Regions from separate parts of the Faecalicatena contorta genome, predicted to be linked through region 3. Evidence: riboswitches for the same ligand, from Rfam matches in the RefSeq annotation. Region 3 holds a riboswitch; each other region holds the start of a gene.
The links. A riboswitch is a leader RNA that binds a small molecule or an ion and turns the genes downstream of it on or off. The one in region 3 is predicted to bind cobalamin.

Region 1 (4,290 bases), 1.7 Mb from region 3:
CGATGATCGGTGTTGTTCCGCTAGTCGGCTTAACATATTCCCCCGTCTGGCGTTCCCACTTTACTTCAATGGAATCAGGAGTAATGGGAGTCTTTGCATCCACAACTGACATATTGTCGCGGCCGGAACGGAAGCCCGGATAATCCGCATCAAGTTCAGGAAGCGTGATTTCTGCCGCCTTCTTCAGTTCAAATTCTTTTGTCTCGGACTGGCTGATATTCAGAATACCTGACTGGCCTACATATCCGAGTTTTGTTACTGCATAGCTGTAATCGTCACCTGGGAAAAGATTATACTTGCCATTCTCCGGCCATATACGCTCATTCTCCTCATCATAGATCGTAAACAATGCATCTTTGGGGTTCACCTGCACGGATAATTCAACTTTCTGTACTCTATCGATAATGACGGTATAGGAAGTTTGCTCTGCTGCCCCTTTTTCCACTTTAATAACAGCCTTATTCTCACCATTAACCAAATCCATTTTATAGGTTGAGCCGGTCACTTCTGTTCCGTTAACCATTACCTTTGAATTACCAGCAGCCGGATTCTTAACTGTAATGTTAACCGCATTCACATCACTCAGAACTTTCGCCCTATACTCTGTGGTTGTTTTTTTAAATGCAGGATCAAATTTCAGTGTATCTCCATTTTCATAATTCAACTGCAGGCCTGTCAGAATCGTGAGCTGTTTTATATGCACGGTATAAACTTCTGTTACCCCGCCTTTTGTAGCAGTAATGGTGATATCATTAGGAGTGCCATCATCTTTTATAGCACCTGCCATAGACTCATACTGATTCTTTGCCGTAGATTCAACATTTACATCCTTGCCTGCGCTATCCGTATAAGTATAAACGACCTTCATGTCTTTATCTGTCGTGCCTTGATGCAGCTTGACTCTTAATTGAACGTTTGTGGATGTGTCGCATACCAGCGTTGCCTCTTTTGTAAGTACGTCAAATACAACATTTTGAGCCTGATATCCTTCAATACCTTTCAGGAGAAGCGGTGCTTCCGCGGACTCCAGTGTGAAGTTTTTGGTCTCTGAGTCAGTCAGATTAACCGTCCCTGTCTGAGTTACAAATCCTTCTCTTTCGATCGTATAGTTGTAATCTTTTCCGGCCTCCAGACTGTAAACTCCATCTGTTCCCTGGACTGCCGCTCCGGCATCGTCTGTAATGGTTACAGTGGCATCTGCGGGGTTCGTTGTAACGGTCAGGTCGACTTTTTTAATATCTTTGATGATATTAAGAGTATATTCTTTCCCGACAGTCCCTTCCTTTTCTGCTTTGGCGACAATTGTAGTTTTTTCTTCCGTTAATGGAACCTGGCGTGTTGCGTAGAAAGCACCGTCTTCTAATACAGCAGGCTCACCATTGACAGTGTATACATTATTATCAATATCTCCCCACACCATGGCCACCAGGCTGACTTCAACTGATTCTGTCCCACCCGGAACTGTAATCTCGTACTCTGTTTTGCTTCCATCAAAGCCGGTCAAATATGAATTATCTCCATCTTTTACCAAAATTTCCATAAGAGGCGTTAATCGAACCACGTGTACTGTATATTCTTCTATCTTGTCGTCTAATGTGACAGTGATATGAACCTCTCCACCTTTGATCCCGCCATACTCGACCAAGTTGTCTAACAGCAGTTCTTCACCACTGGTCATTGCTGTTGTCACGCTATCGTTATAAATATTCTGGTACTTAGCCTCAATTGTAGCTCCTGCAGCTTCTTCCTTCAAAACTGCACATATGCCCAATGTCCCCGACTCTTCAACAACACCTACTGTGCATTCTTTTGTTTCAGGGTCAACCTCTGATATTAGTTTGACAGGTTCACCCTCTTCATTTGGATCAGAAGAAAAGCTGATCTCAGACAACATATTCGTATCCGCTGCAGTTCCTTCTGCCAAAACCGGCATTCCTCCAGCAAATACGGTGGTCATTATCACTGCCACCGCCAATAGCCAGGACAACCCCCTTCTTGTTCTTTTCTTTCGTTTCATTCTTTTTAATCCCTCCTGTTTCTCCTTTTTAGCCATAGGCTTGAAATGTACTATAGAAACAGCCAGCATCCCGTTTCATGCATTGACTGTTAGCTATCTTTTAGTAATGCATTCTTCTGTTCTTTTCCGTATCTATACTATTTATTTCAAACCAATACCCTATAACTAAAAATAAAAGCTCTTCCATCATTCCGATAGAAGAGCTCATCTTTTTTACTATATTATATTTTAAGTATACAAAACGGACTATTTCTTCATCCCAGAAATACATCGTAACAATCATCACGGCAGGTTTTCTGACTTCGCTTCATCCTCCGAAACACCTTCTCAGCATATAAATGCCAATGGTATATCATTTCTTCGTCCACGTTACAGTAGAGGTGACTGTACCGGTTTTGCACCGGTTTCCCTATTATCATTTCCCGATTATCCGGGAAATGCACCGCAATATATATATTTAATTACTTACTAACAACAATAATCTATTTAATCTATGTAGTTCATTATATAGTATCAACTAGTAAAAGTCCACTGTTTTTTCACACGGTTTTCTCACATTTTTCACAAAAAATTCCGCAACTTTTCACAATTTCACAGAGCATTAACAGACTGTATCAGACTACCATTTTCCAGATATAACTTTGGTAATTTTTCTAGATAGATATGCAAAAATATTCGATATTTATCACCCGGTCTTCATTGCTGACTGCATTTTCTCCCTGCAGCTGCTCACTGCCCTGCCGGACATCAGCACATCTTCCATTATGCTGCACTCAATCGTATAGTCTGCATCCGGCATGTACGCCATAAGCATTTCCAATGTCTCGTCTATCGGTATATTCCCGCGTCCCAGCCCCAGGTGCGAATCCCTGTCCCCACAGTTATCGTGGATATGGACATGTCCCGCGTGCTCTCCAAACGTCTGAATCCAGTCACTCAAAGATCTGGGCGAATAGCAATGTGCATGGCCAATATCCAGGCACAGTTTAAAATCCGGGGATTCAACCTTCTGTTCCACTTCAATCATCGGCGATATTTCCTTATCATACACATTCTCCATAAGAATCTGGACACCGCTTTTTCCTTCCATAAATTCATTCCAGAACTCAGCCATTCGTTTTGCCCAGTCTGTCAGATAATACACACCGGGAAGAAAGCCCGTATGGAAAATTATCTTTTTGGCCCCCAGTCTCTTCGCAGCCTCATATGTCTGCGTAAACCGGGCTTTTGTCACTGCCCTTACCATGGAGTCATATGCCATTGGATTCAAATCCAGAAATGGCCCATGCAGTGTCAGGTTCCTGGTACCTATGTATTCTAACCGTTCTATGTATTCAACGATCTTTTCATTCAGGCAGTCCAGATTTTCAGAAATGGAGAACTCAATACTCTCGATCCCAACATCAGTCGCTTCTACTACCTGTCTCATCTCTTCATCCTTAAGAAGATGACTTGCATATACCATAATATTCCACTCCCGATTCAGACTGTTCCCCTGAATTCTTTTTTTACCTAGATATATTCTGTTTCAAACCCTGAATCACGGCAGTACTTTTCCACTGCCCCGCCCTTTTTACATCGTATCTTTGCACTGCGGTTGATGACCCATGGCCCGATCTCTTCGGGATCATGACCAATCTCAAGCACTTTCAGCCTGTTGCAGCCATGAAACGCCCACTTTTCGATTACTTTTACAGTTGAGGGAATCTTTGCATATTGCAGGCTGTTGCATTTTAAAAATGCACTGTCCCCAATTTTTATTAGTCCCTCCGGCAGTTCCAAGGATGTCAATGCGTTCTGATAAAAAGCCTCTGCGCCGATCTCCCTTAATCTATCCGGCAAAACAATCTGCTCCAGGGCCGTACATTTATAAAATGCCCGCCGCTCTATCTTTTCGAGCGTTGCCGGAAGGGCAATGTGTTTTAGATTAACACACCCGGAAAAAGCCTCCGCCTTCACTTCTCTGCATATGCTGCCTACATCAATCTCCATCCTCTCCAGACTTTTGCACTGCGCAAACGCTCTGTTTCCAATAAAGTTAGTAGTTTTAGGAAGCTTTACCTGCTTCAGCTTTGTACAGTTATAAAATGCTTCCTTACGGATTAAGATTGTACCTTTCAGCTCAACTTCCCGCAGCATCGTATTGTAAAAACTCTGTGCCCCTATTTCCACAACATTTTCAGGCAGAATAACACGGCGGAGCTTTGTATTGTTTTTAAATGCCCTTTCGCCGATCTTTCTATAGTGGCTGTCTGCCACCAATTCTTTTATGT
Region 2 (4,290 bases), 1.6 Mb from region 3:
ATATATATTTTTTAGAAGTGTAGACTTTCCGCTTCCGTTTGGGCCGATTATGCCTACAAATTCTTTCTTTTTTATGTGCATATCAATCTGGGATAGTATCTGTCTGTCCCGTACTTGATAAGAAAGTTCTTTGATTTCTATCATGTCATGCTGATCCCCCTTATTTAAACTCGTATTGACGTACCTTTATCATCCACAGGAATAACGGGGCCCCGATAAATGCTGTCAGGATTCCTATGGGGATTTCCGTCGGCGGATGAAGCATTCTGGCTCCCACATCTACCCAGATCATGAACAGGGCGCCTGTAAGAACTGAAAGCGGAATTAGTTTTTTGTGATCCGCTCCTACAATGGAGCGGATCATATGGGGAACTACCAGCCCGATAAATCCAATACAGCCGCTTACTGCAACGGCAGAAGCTGTTAATAAGGCAGACACAATGATGAGAATCCGCCTCACAATATTTACATTTACACCAAGTGTAATGGCTGAATGTTCTCCCATCAGCAGTGCATTTAAGGCCCTGGACAGGTACATCAGGCACAAAAATGCCGGGATAATGAGTATCCCCAATAGAGGGATATCGCTCCATTCAGCACTTCCTAATCCACCCAGCATCCAGAAGGTTGCCTCTCTTACCGCCGCATCATTCGGGGCCGTATACACGATGTAATTCGTCAAAGCGCTGAATAAAGACGAGACTGCAACTCCCACTAAGATTAAACGTACTGGCGTCACTGCATTTCCTGTTCTTGCCAGAGTGTACACAAAAAGCATTGATACCATCGCTCCGGCAAAAGAACCTGTGGAGACGGTTAACCTTCCGCTCCATGGAAGCCAGACTCCGGCAAGCATTGCCAGCACGGCCCCCAAAGATGCGCCGGATGAAATTCCCAGCACATAGGGTTCTGCAAGCGGATTCTTTGTAAACGCCTGCATACAGATCCCGGAAAGTGTCAGCCCCGCTCCTACAAGGCCGCCCAGGAGCACCCTTGGCACCCTTAAAAACCAGACAATATTCTGTGTACTGTTTTTCATTTCTTCTATAGAAATCAGATGTTCCAGACCAATGTACTGGGATATGTTATGCAGCACAATTTTCCAGACGGAAAAAAAGTCTATGGTAACCGGCCCTATTCCGACGGCCAAAACAATAGAAATGATCAGCAGTATACAAAGAATAATGGAACATACAACGCTATGCTTTTTTATAGCCATACAAATATTCTTCATACCTGTACATCACTTTCATTCAAAACAGTCCGGATGGAATGCTTTTGCAAATTTTTCAATTGTATCTCCCGTCATAGAGCTTGCGAATACCTCGCAAAGATTTACAGAAATAATTCTGTCATTTGCAATTGCCGGTACTGCTGCCAATGCCGGATTCTCTTTTAATTCGGATATTTTCTGTTCTAAAGAGGTATCACCGTAATCGTCTATCACAATGACTTCCGGGGCACGTTCTACTACTTCTTCCCAGCTTACATTTGCCCAGGTCTTATCCATATCGGAAAAGATATTTTTCCCTCCTGCATGTTCAATCAGTTTTGCAGTAAAATTATTTCCGCAGGTATATGCTCCGCCGTCCTGCGCCATATCATAAACAAATACTTTCACGGTTTCCTGACCCTTCACCGCATTTTCAGCCGACTCGATCTGAGCCTTCATTTCCTCTACGATTTCTTCTGCTCTGTCTTCCAGACCAAAGATACGTCCGAGGTTATAAAAATCTTCATATACAACATCAACATCCGCACCGATCGTATATCCTTCAATTGAAGCAAGTGACATAATACCATAGCCGTTTAATGTCCCATGTTCTGTATTATTTTTTTCAGAAAATGCACTGGACCGCCCATAGACAAAATCCGGCTCCTGCGCCAGGATTGCCTCCAATGAGGGGGCTGACTCTGCAAGCTCTGGAATCTTTAAATACGCATCATTCCACTCTGGATTGATTTTAGAATTTGTATATGCTCTGCCGATAATTTTGTCTCCCAGTCCCATTGCCATTAATTCGTCACCTGTGCATGCATTGGCTGCAATTACTCTTTCAGGCACATGTGTAAATGTAACTTCGATATCATCCTGCGTTTTTAATGTAAAGGGAAATTCCCCCTCCGTTTTAGTTTCTTCTTCCTGTGCCGGTTTTGCCTTTTCCGCGGATGCTGCATCCGCATCGGAAGCATCTTTTCCACATGCTGTAATACTCATTCCTAATGCAAGCACCAGCATTATGCTGATCAGTTTGTTTCTCAATTTCATACTTTTTCTCCTCTTTCCATTAATAGTTTAAAACTATCCTCACAAATATTCATCTTCATTCTCTAACTTCTGCTTATAACTGCAAAAGTACAGAGTGAGCTTGCACGATTTGGCGCCGCCGCGCCGCTTCGCGGCTATATGCCTTATCGCGGCGTGTGCATCCTCCCAGAGGAACTTCCTATATCATAAAAAAGACATCTGCCCGAAATAAGCAAATGTCTAATACATGTATATACTTTAGGTACACACAAACAAAGTTGTCTCCAAAAATGTACGTAACAACTTTAAATATTCAGACAGGGCACTTTTAACCGGAAGTTTCCTCTCTTATTCGTCAAACAGGTTTCCTGACTTCCAGATTACCGCTCATGCTGTGCCTTCTCACAAAATACAGATTCTGCAATGACATCTTACAGCTTTCACTCCCTGGATACAGTGGCCGGACCGTTCAGGCTTTTCACCTGATTCCCTTTTACCTCTTTCGAGCATTTGATGAATAGTATGATTCAGTTTTTCCAGACAAACATACCCTGAAATAAGAATATTGTCAACACAAGAACGACGATCAGATAAAAAATTACAAATAGTTCTTATATTTTTCGCAATAACACGAATAACCGCCCCGGTGCACATACACATGCTGAGGGACAGGTATTCTGCCCCGGCTTTGCAGAAACATCAGGATGATAAACCTGTTTTCTGCCCTCTATGCCGGCCGGCTTCGTAGAGTGCCCTTACGATTAGATTTATGAAGAGGAGGAGCATGCACATCGCTACGGCGGGGGCGGTCTGACCTGCGCCTTCAAGGCTTACTATGGCTACGGCCGCTATGGGGGCCGTCGGGGTGAACAGGAATACGACCGCGGATACGGTGACCAGGGAGTTCACGAAAAAGTATACCCACATTTCGCAGATTGCGGGCGTACACAGAGGGAGTGTGACGCGGCGCAGGGTCTTATAGAAGGGGACTGCGAGGGATTCGGATACGGTTTCGAATTCTTTGTCCAGCCTTTTCAGGGCGGTTGTGGCGGTGCTAAAGGGCACGGAGTAGAAGTGAATCATGTTTGCCAATACGATGATCCAGATGGTTCCGTATAGAAAGTGGAAAGGATTTTGTAGTACGTAGCCGTCTGTGAATGGGATCTTGAAGTCTGGCGCGTTGAAAAACATGATGAAACTCAGGCCTACAACGGTTCCCGGAATCGCCATTGGGGTGATGGAGAGCATGTATGTAAATCTTCTGCTGGCCTTGAACTTCTGGTTTTTCTCAATCAGGTATGCTCCCAGGAATGTGATGAAAGTTCCCAGAAATGCCGATATGAGCGCTATGATTATGGAATTTTTGAATGCAGTGATTCCGCTGCCTGAGGAGATTCTGCCCAGGTCATAGTTGGACAGTGTAAATGTCAGGTTGTAGGGCCAGAATTTGATCAGAGAGGCAAACAGGGCGACTGCAAAAAACAACAGCATAGCCAGCGTGATCAGAAAACAGAATATAGTTGCCGCCATGTCGCTGGGCCTGTGTGGTTTGATTTGGTATGGTATGGATTTTGCGCTGATCGCCGCATTCTGCTTTTTATTTGTAATCCGATCCACTGCGAAGGACAGAACGGCCGGAAACAGCAGGATGATTCCCACTACCGCACCCATGTTAAAGTTCTGCTGCCCCACTACCTGCTTGTAGACGTCTGTTGCCAGCACGTTATAGTTGCCTCCCACAACCGAGGGGGCGCCAAAATCGGTAAAACTGTAGGTAAACGCTACAAATATGGCACTGATCAGTCCGTACTTGACGTTCGGTATGGTGATCGTAAACATTTTCCGGACCGCCGAAGTACCCATTGTTTCTGCAGCCTCATACAGCCGGTTGTCAGCAGCGGAAAATGCCACCGTCAGAATCGTTGTCGCCACCGGGAAACAGTAGATGCTTTCCGCGATAATAATCCCCACTCTGCCGTATAAGGGTACCTGCCAGCCGAGTGCGGTGAAGATCCCTTTATTTCCAAACAGATAGATCAATG
Region 3 (4,290 bases):
CGATCAAGGAGAACATTGCACGCTGCAAGAAAATGGGAGTTCCGAACCTTCCGTCTATGTATATTAACGGTGAATTAAAATTTCGTTCTCTTGTACCTGCGAAAGAAGAATTGGAGGCAGCAATCAAGGCTGTTATGCCCTAAGGTCACACCGTAATTCAGGCCCTAACGGGCGGGTCTGCTGCTAAGCAGCAGAATGAGGTATGAAATAATGAGTAAACTGTATTTAATTACCGGCTTCTTAGGAGCCGGTAAAACTACTTTTTTAAAAAATTTTATAAATGAATTGTCAGACTACCGGCTGCATTTGATTATCAATGAATTTGGAAAAGAAGGCGTGGACGGGGAGCTTCTTAGAGAACTGGGAACGGCGCTGGATGAGATCAACAACGGTTCCATATTCTGTTCATGCAGGCTGGATAAATTCGAGGAAGTGCTTGAAAAAGCCCTTTCGGAAAAACCGGACATAATAATTGTGGAGGCTTCCGGCCTCTCCAATCCTATGAATGTCAGAAAAATCCTGCATCAGGAAGGCAAATTCTCAGATGTGGAATACATGGGAAGCATCTGCCTGGTTGATGCGAGACAGTTTCAGAAGGTTTATGAGACGGCAGTCGTGGTAAAGAAGCAGCTGGCGGTCAGTGATCTTGTGCTGGTCAATAAAACGGATCTGGCATCCAAAGAACAGATTGAGGAAATAAAGGGCATTATCAGAAAACACCGCCCGGAGGTTCCTGTACATACGACCACCTTCGGCCGGATCGAAAGCGGCTGGCTGAATCCTGCCGCTCCTCCGGATAACCAGCCGGAAGAGCCTGTGATACAGAGCGCGGATATTACCTTGAAAAAATACCTGCTCCGTTTGAATCCGGGATTGGAACTGAAAAAACTTCAGAAATTCATTGAAATGTTTCTGGATGATACTTACCGTGTCAAAGGATTTGTTGAAGTGCAGGGGGAGATTTATCTTGTGAACTGCGTGGGCAGTATCTACCAGGCTGAAAGGTTTGAAGGGAAGCCGGAACACGTCAATGATCTGGTGATTCTCTCAGGAAATGGCCTGCCCGTTAAAAAGTCTTTGAAAAAAGCGATGGCGTGGTATCCCGAGATTGCCGCGGAACTGAAAAAGTAAACAAAAAAAGAGATATTTGTACAAAGAGTTCCAAAAAAATTACTAAAAACAGAGCAGCAGATATTGTAAAATGATAACTAAAGCAGACACGCTTAATGAATGATGGAGGTATGTAAAATGTCAAAGATTCAGGAAATTTCAGAATTCCTTCAAAAAGGAAGGGCAAAGAACGTAAAGGCACTGGTACAGGAGGCTCTGGATGAGGGGCTCGATCCAAAAGAGATTCTGAATGAAGGTCTTTTATCAGGAATGATGATCATTGGTGCAAAGTTTAAGAACAACGAAGTATTTGTACCGGAAGTTCTGGTAGCTGCAAGAGCTATGAATGCAGGTCTTACAGTCCTGGAGCCAAAACTGGTTGAGGTAGGTAATGAGCCGGTTGGAAAAGCTGTAATCGGAACAGTACAGGGAGACCTTCATGATATCGGCAAGAACCTTGTCGTAATGATGCTTAAAGGAGCTGGATTTGAGATCCATGACATCGGTGTAGATGTGGAACCGGCTGTATTTATCGACAAGGCTGAAGAAGTAGGCGCGGACGTGATCTGTATGTCAGCTCTTCTTACAACAACAATGCCGAAGATGCAGGACTGCATTGACCAGCTGAACGAAAAGGGACTTCGCGACAAGTATATCGTTATGGTCGGCGGCGCTCCGGTTAATGACAGCTTTGCAGAGCAGATTGGAGCAGACTACTATACACCAGATGCAGCAACAGCAGCAGAAGTTGCGAAGAAAGCAGTTTTGGAGAAATAAGAGCCCTTTGGGAAAGTGCGGATTATAGTGACAAAGAGCATCGAATGAAGGAAACCGGTGTAAATCCGGTGCAGGCTTACCCCTACTGTAAACGTGGACGAAGAATAACAGCCATTGTCCGTCAGGATGAGAAGGCATTCCTAGGATGAAACGTGAGCCAGGATACTTACATATCCCTATGGACCTGTTTTGGGTGGGAAACAGGATTCCGTTTGAATTATATAAAGTGTGTCAGCAGCAAACTCTTTTTACAAGGAGTTTTTCTTTTTATACTGGAAAATGAATGAAATACTGATACCTGCCCGGGGTTTTGGGCAAGTACGGATATGGTTGTCAAAACTGCGGGGGCAGAGCTTAGACTTCCGTTAGTTGAGAGAGGATAAGAACATGAAAATAACGGAATTTAATATAGAGATATGCAGAGAAAATGTATTTTCCCTGATAGACTGTTATGAAGACAGCGCTACCTACGATGATGTAATGGAAGAATATGAGGAAATGCTTCCGGAAGCATATAAAAAAATAGAGCCAATCGCACTGCTGGAATTCGGTGATGTGGAGGGATTTGAGCTCAGTCGGTATGGAGAGGGAATCCATCAGGCGCTCTACTGTGTCACTTCGGTGGGCGGTCAGCTGAGCCAGTGGTCCACACAGCTGTTCAATGAGGGGGATTATCTGGGCGGTATGCTGGCGGATGCCATTGCGGATGACTATCTTTTCCAGATGGACCATCAGCTTCAGCCCTATATTATCGCCATGTGCAGGGAGAAAAAATGTGGAGTTTCCCGCCGCCTGGAGGCGCCCCAGGATATTCCGATGGAGGCCCAGAAAAAGGCGCTGGAGGTGACCGCAAGAGAAAACAGTGCAGGGATCCGTGTACTGGACAGCTGTATGTATGACCCGGTCAAGACGACCTGTCAGGTTTACCTGACTACGGATCATTCGGACATGTTCCGTATCCATCATAATTGTGCAAGTTGCCCTAATGTCGGCTGCAGCCTTAGAAATGTCTCGGATTACACAATCACGCTTCATGACGGAGGCGACATCAGAGTACTGGAGGGCAGAAAGGGACATTCGCTGATGGAACTTCTCCAGGAACAGGGAATCTTCCTGCCGGCAGTCTGTGCGGGCAGGGGAACCTGCGGTAAATGCGGAATACAGGTCCTTGAAGGGGACATTGCGCCTTCAGAGCAGGACAGGAAGTTCTTCAGCGGGGAGCAGCTGCAGGAGGGATACCGTCTGGCATGTAAGGCCTATCCTGAGGATGACTGCGTGATCGCTGTCGGGCTGCATAAGGAAGAAGAATTCGCGGTTCTGGCGGATGAGGAGCAGACAGCGGGAAAAGCGGCGAAAAGCAGTGCAAAGACCGGCCGCCGGTATGGAATCGCCGTGGACATCGGAACGACGACGATCGCCATGCAGCTGGTCAACATGGAGACACAGGAAGCGGAAGACGTTTTCACTACAATCAACAGGCAGAGGGCGTATGGTGCGGATGTAATCAGCAGAATTGAGGCCTCCAACGGCGGGAAAAGAGAAGCCCTGAGAAAAAGTATCCAGACTGACCTGATGCAGGGAATTGAGAGCCTGACAGAAAATGGGAAGATCCGGGTGGAGAAGATGATAATCGGAGCCAATACGACTATGGTACACCTGCTGATGGGGTACTCCTGTAAAACACTGGGCGTATTTCCTTTCACCCCAGTTAACATTGACACCATACATACAACTTACAAAGAACTGTTTGAGCAGGAAGACAGGGACTTTGAGGTAGTGATTTTCCCTGGAATTTCTACTTATGTGGGCGGCGATATTGTGGCAGGCCTGTATTCTCTGGATTTTGATAAGAGAGAAAAGGTGTCTGTCCTGGTGGATCTGGGTACCAATGGGGAGATGGCGATTGGCAATAAGGACAGGATATTGACGACTTCAACGGCAGCGGGCCCTGCATTCGAGGGCGGCAATATTACCTTTGGCACGGGAAGCGTGCCGGGAGCAATCTGCAAAGTCGAACTGAAGGACGGCCATGCAGTTACCGGGACGATCCAGGATGCCAAACCTGTCGGCATCTGCGGCACCGGGGTGATCGATATGGTATATGAGCTGGTAAAGGCGGAGCTTGTGGATGAGACTGGGCTAATGGAGGAAGATTATTTCGACGACGGCTTTCCGCTTGCTGTCAGCAGCGATGGGACGGGGATCTCATTTTTCCAGAAGGATGTAAGGGAAATACAGCTTGCCAAGTCCGCAGTACGTGCCGGGCTTGAGACATTGATCCTGAACTTCGGCGCATCTTATGATGATATTGGGGCTATTTATATTGCAGGAGGCTTTGGATATAAGATGGATATCGTAAAAGCCGTGGGAATCGGGCTGCTTCCGGAAGAATGCCAAGATAAG

Region 1: linked by a shared signal. The riboswitch ahead of MWG26_RS05785 (cadherin-like beta sandwich domain-containing protein) and the one ahead of MWG26_RS13285 (ASKHA domain-containing protein) in region 3 are both predicted to bind cobalamin.
Region 2: linked by a shared signal. The riboswitch ahead of MWG26_RS05965 (ABC transporter substrate-binding protein) and the one ahead of MWG26_RS13285 (ASKHA domain-containing protein) in region 3 are both predicted to bind cobalamin.

Annotation. Positions count from the first base shown of each region.
Region 1 is NZ_BQNQ01000001.1:1,284,871-1,289,160, reverse strand. It holds gene MWG26_RS05785 (cadherin-like beta sandwich domain-containing protein) at 1-2,017, opposite strand, end outside; cobalamin riboswitch at 2,287-2,479, opposite strand; gene MWG26_RS05780 (sugar phosphate isomerase/epimerase family protein) at 2,703-3,482, opposite strand; gene MWG26_RS05775 (leucine-rich repeat domain-containing protein) at 3,530-4,290, opposite strand, start outside.
Region 2 is NZ_BQNQ01000001.1:1,339,311-1,343,600, reverse strand. It holds gene MWG26_RS05975 (ABC transporter ATP-binding protein) at 1-144, opposite strand, end outside; gene MWG26_RS05970 (FecCD family ABC transporter permease) at 161-1,234, opposite strand; gene MWG26_RS05965 (ABC transporter substrate-binding protein) at 1,250-2,269, opposite strand; cobalamin riboswitch at 2,590-2,777, opposite strand; gene MWG26_RS05960 (putative 2-aminoethylphosphonate ABC transporter permease subunit) at 2,948-4,290, opposite strand, start outside.
Region 3 is NZ_BQNQ01000001.1:2,977,151-2,981,440, reverse strand. It holds gene MWG26_RS13300 (uroporphyrinogen decarboxylase family protein) at 1-143, shown strand, start outside; gene MWG26_RS13295 (CobW family GTP-binding protein) at 211-1,131, shown strand; gene MWG26_RS13290 (corrinoid protein) at 1,249-1,887, shown strand; cobalamin riboswitch at 1,884-2,075, shown strand; gene MWG26_RS13285 (ASKHA domain-containing protein) at 2,275-4,290, shown strand, end outside.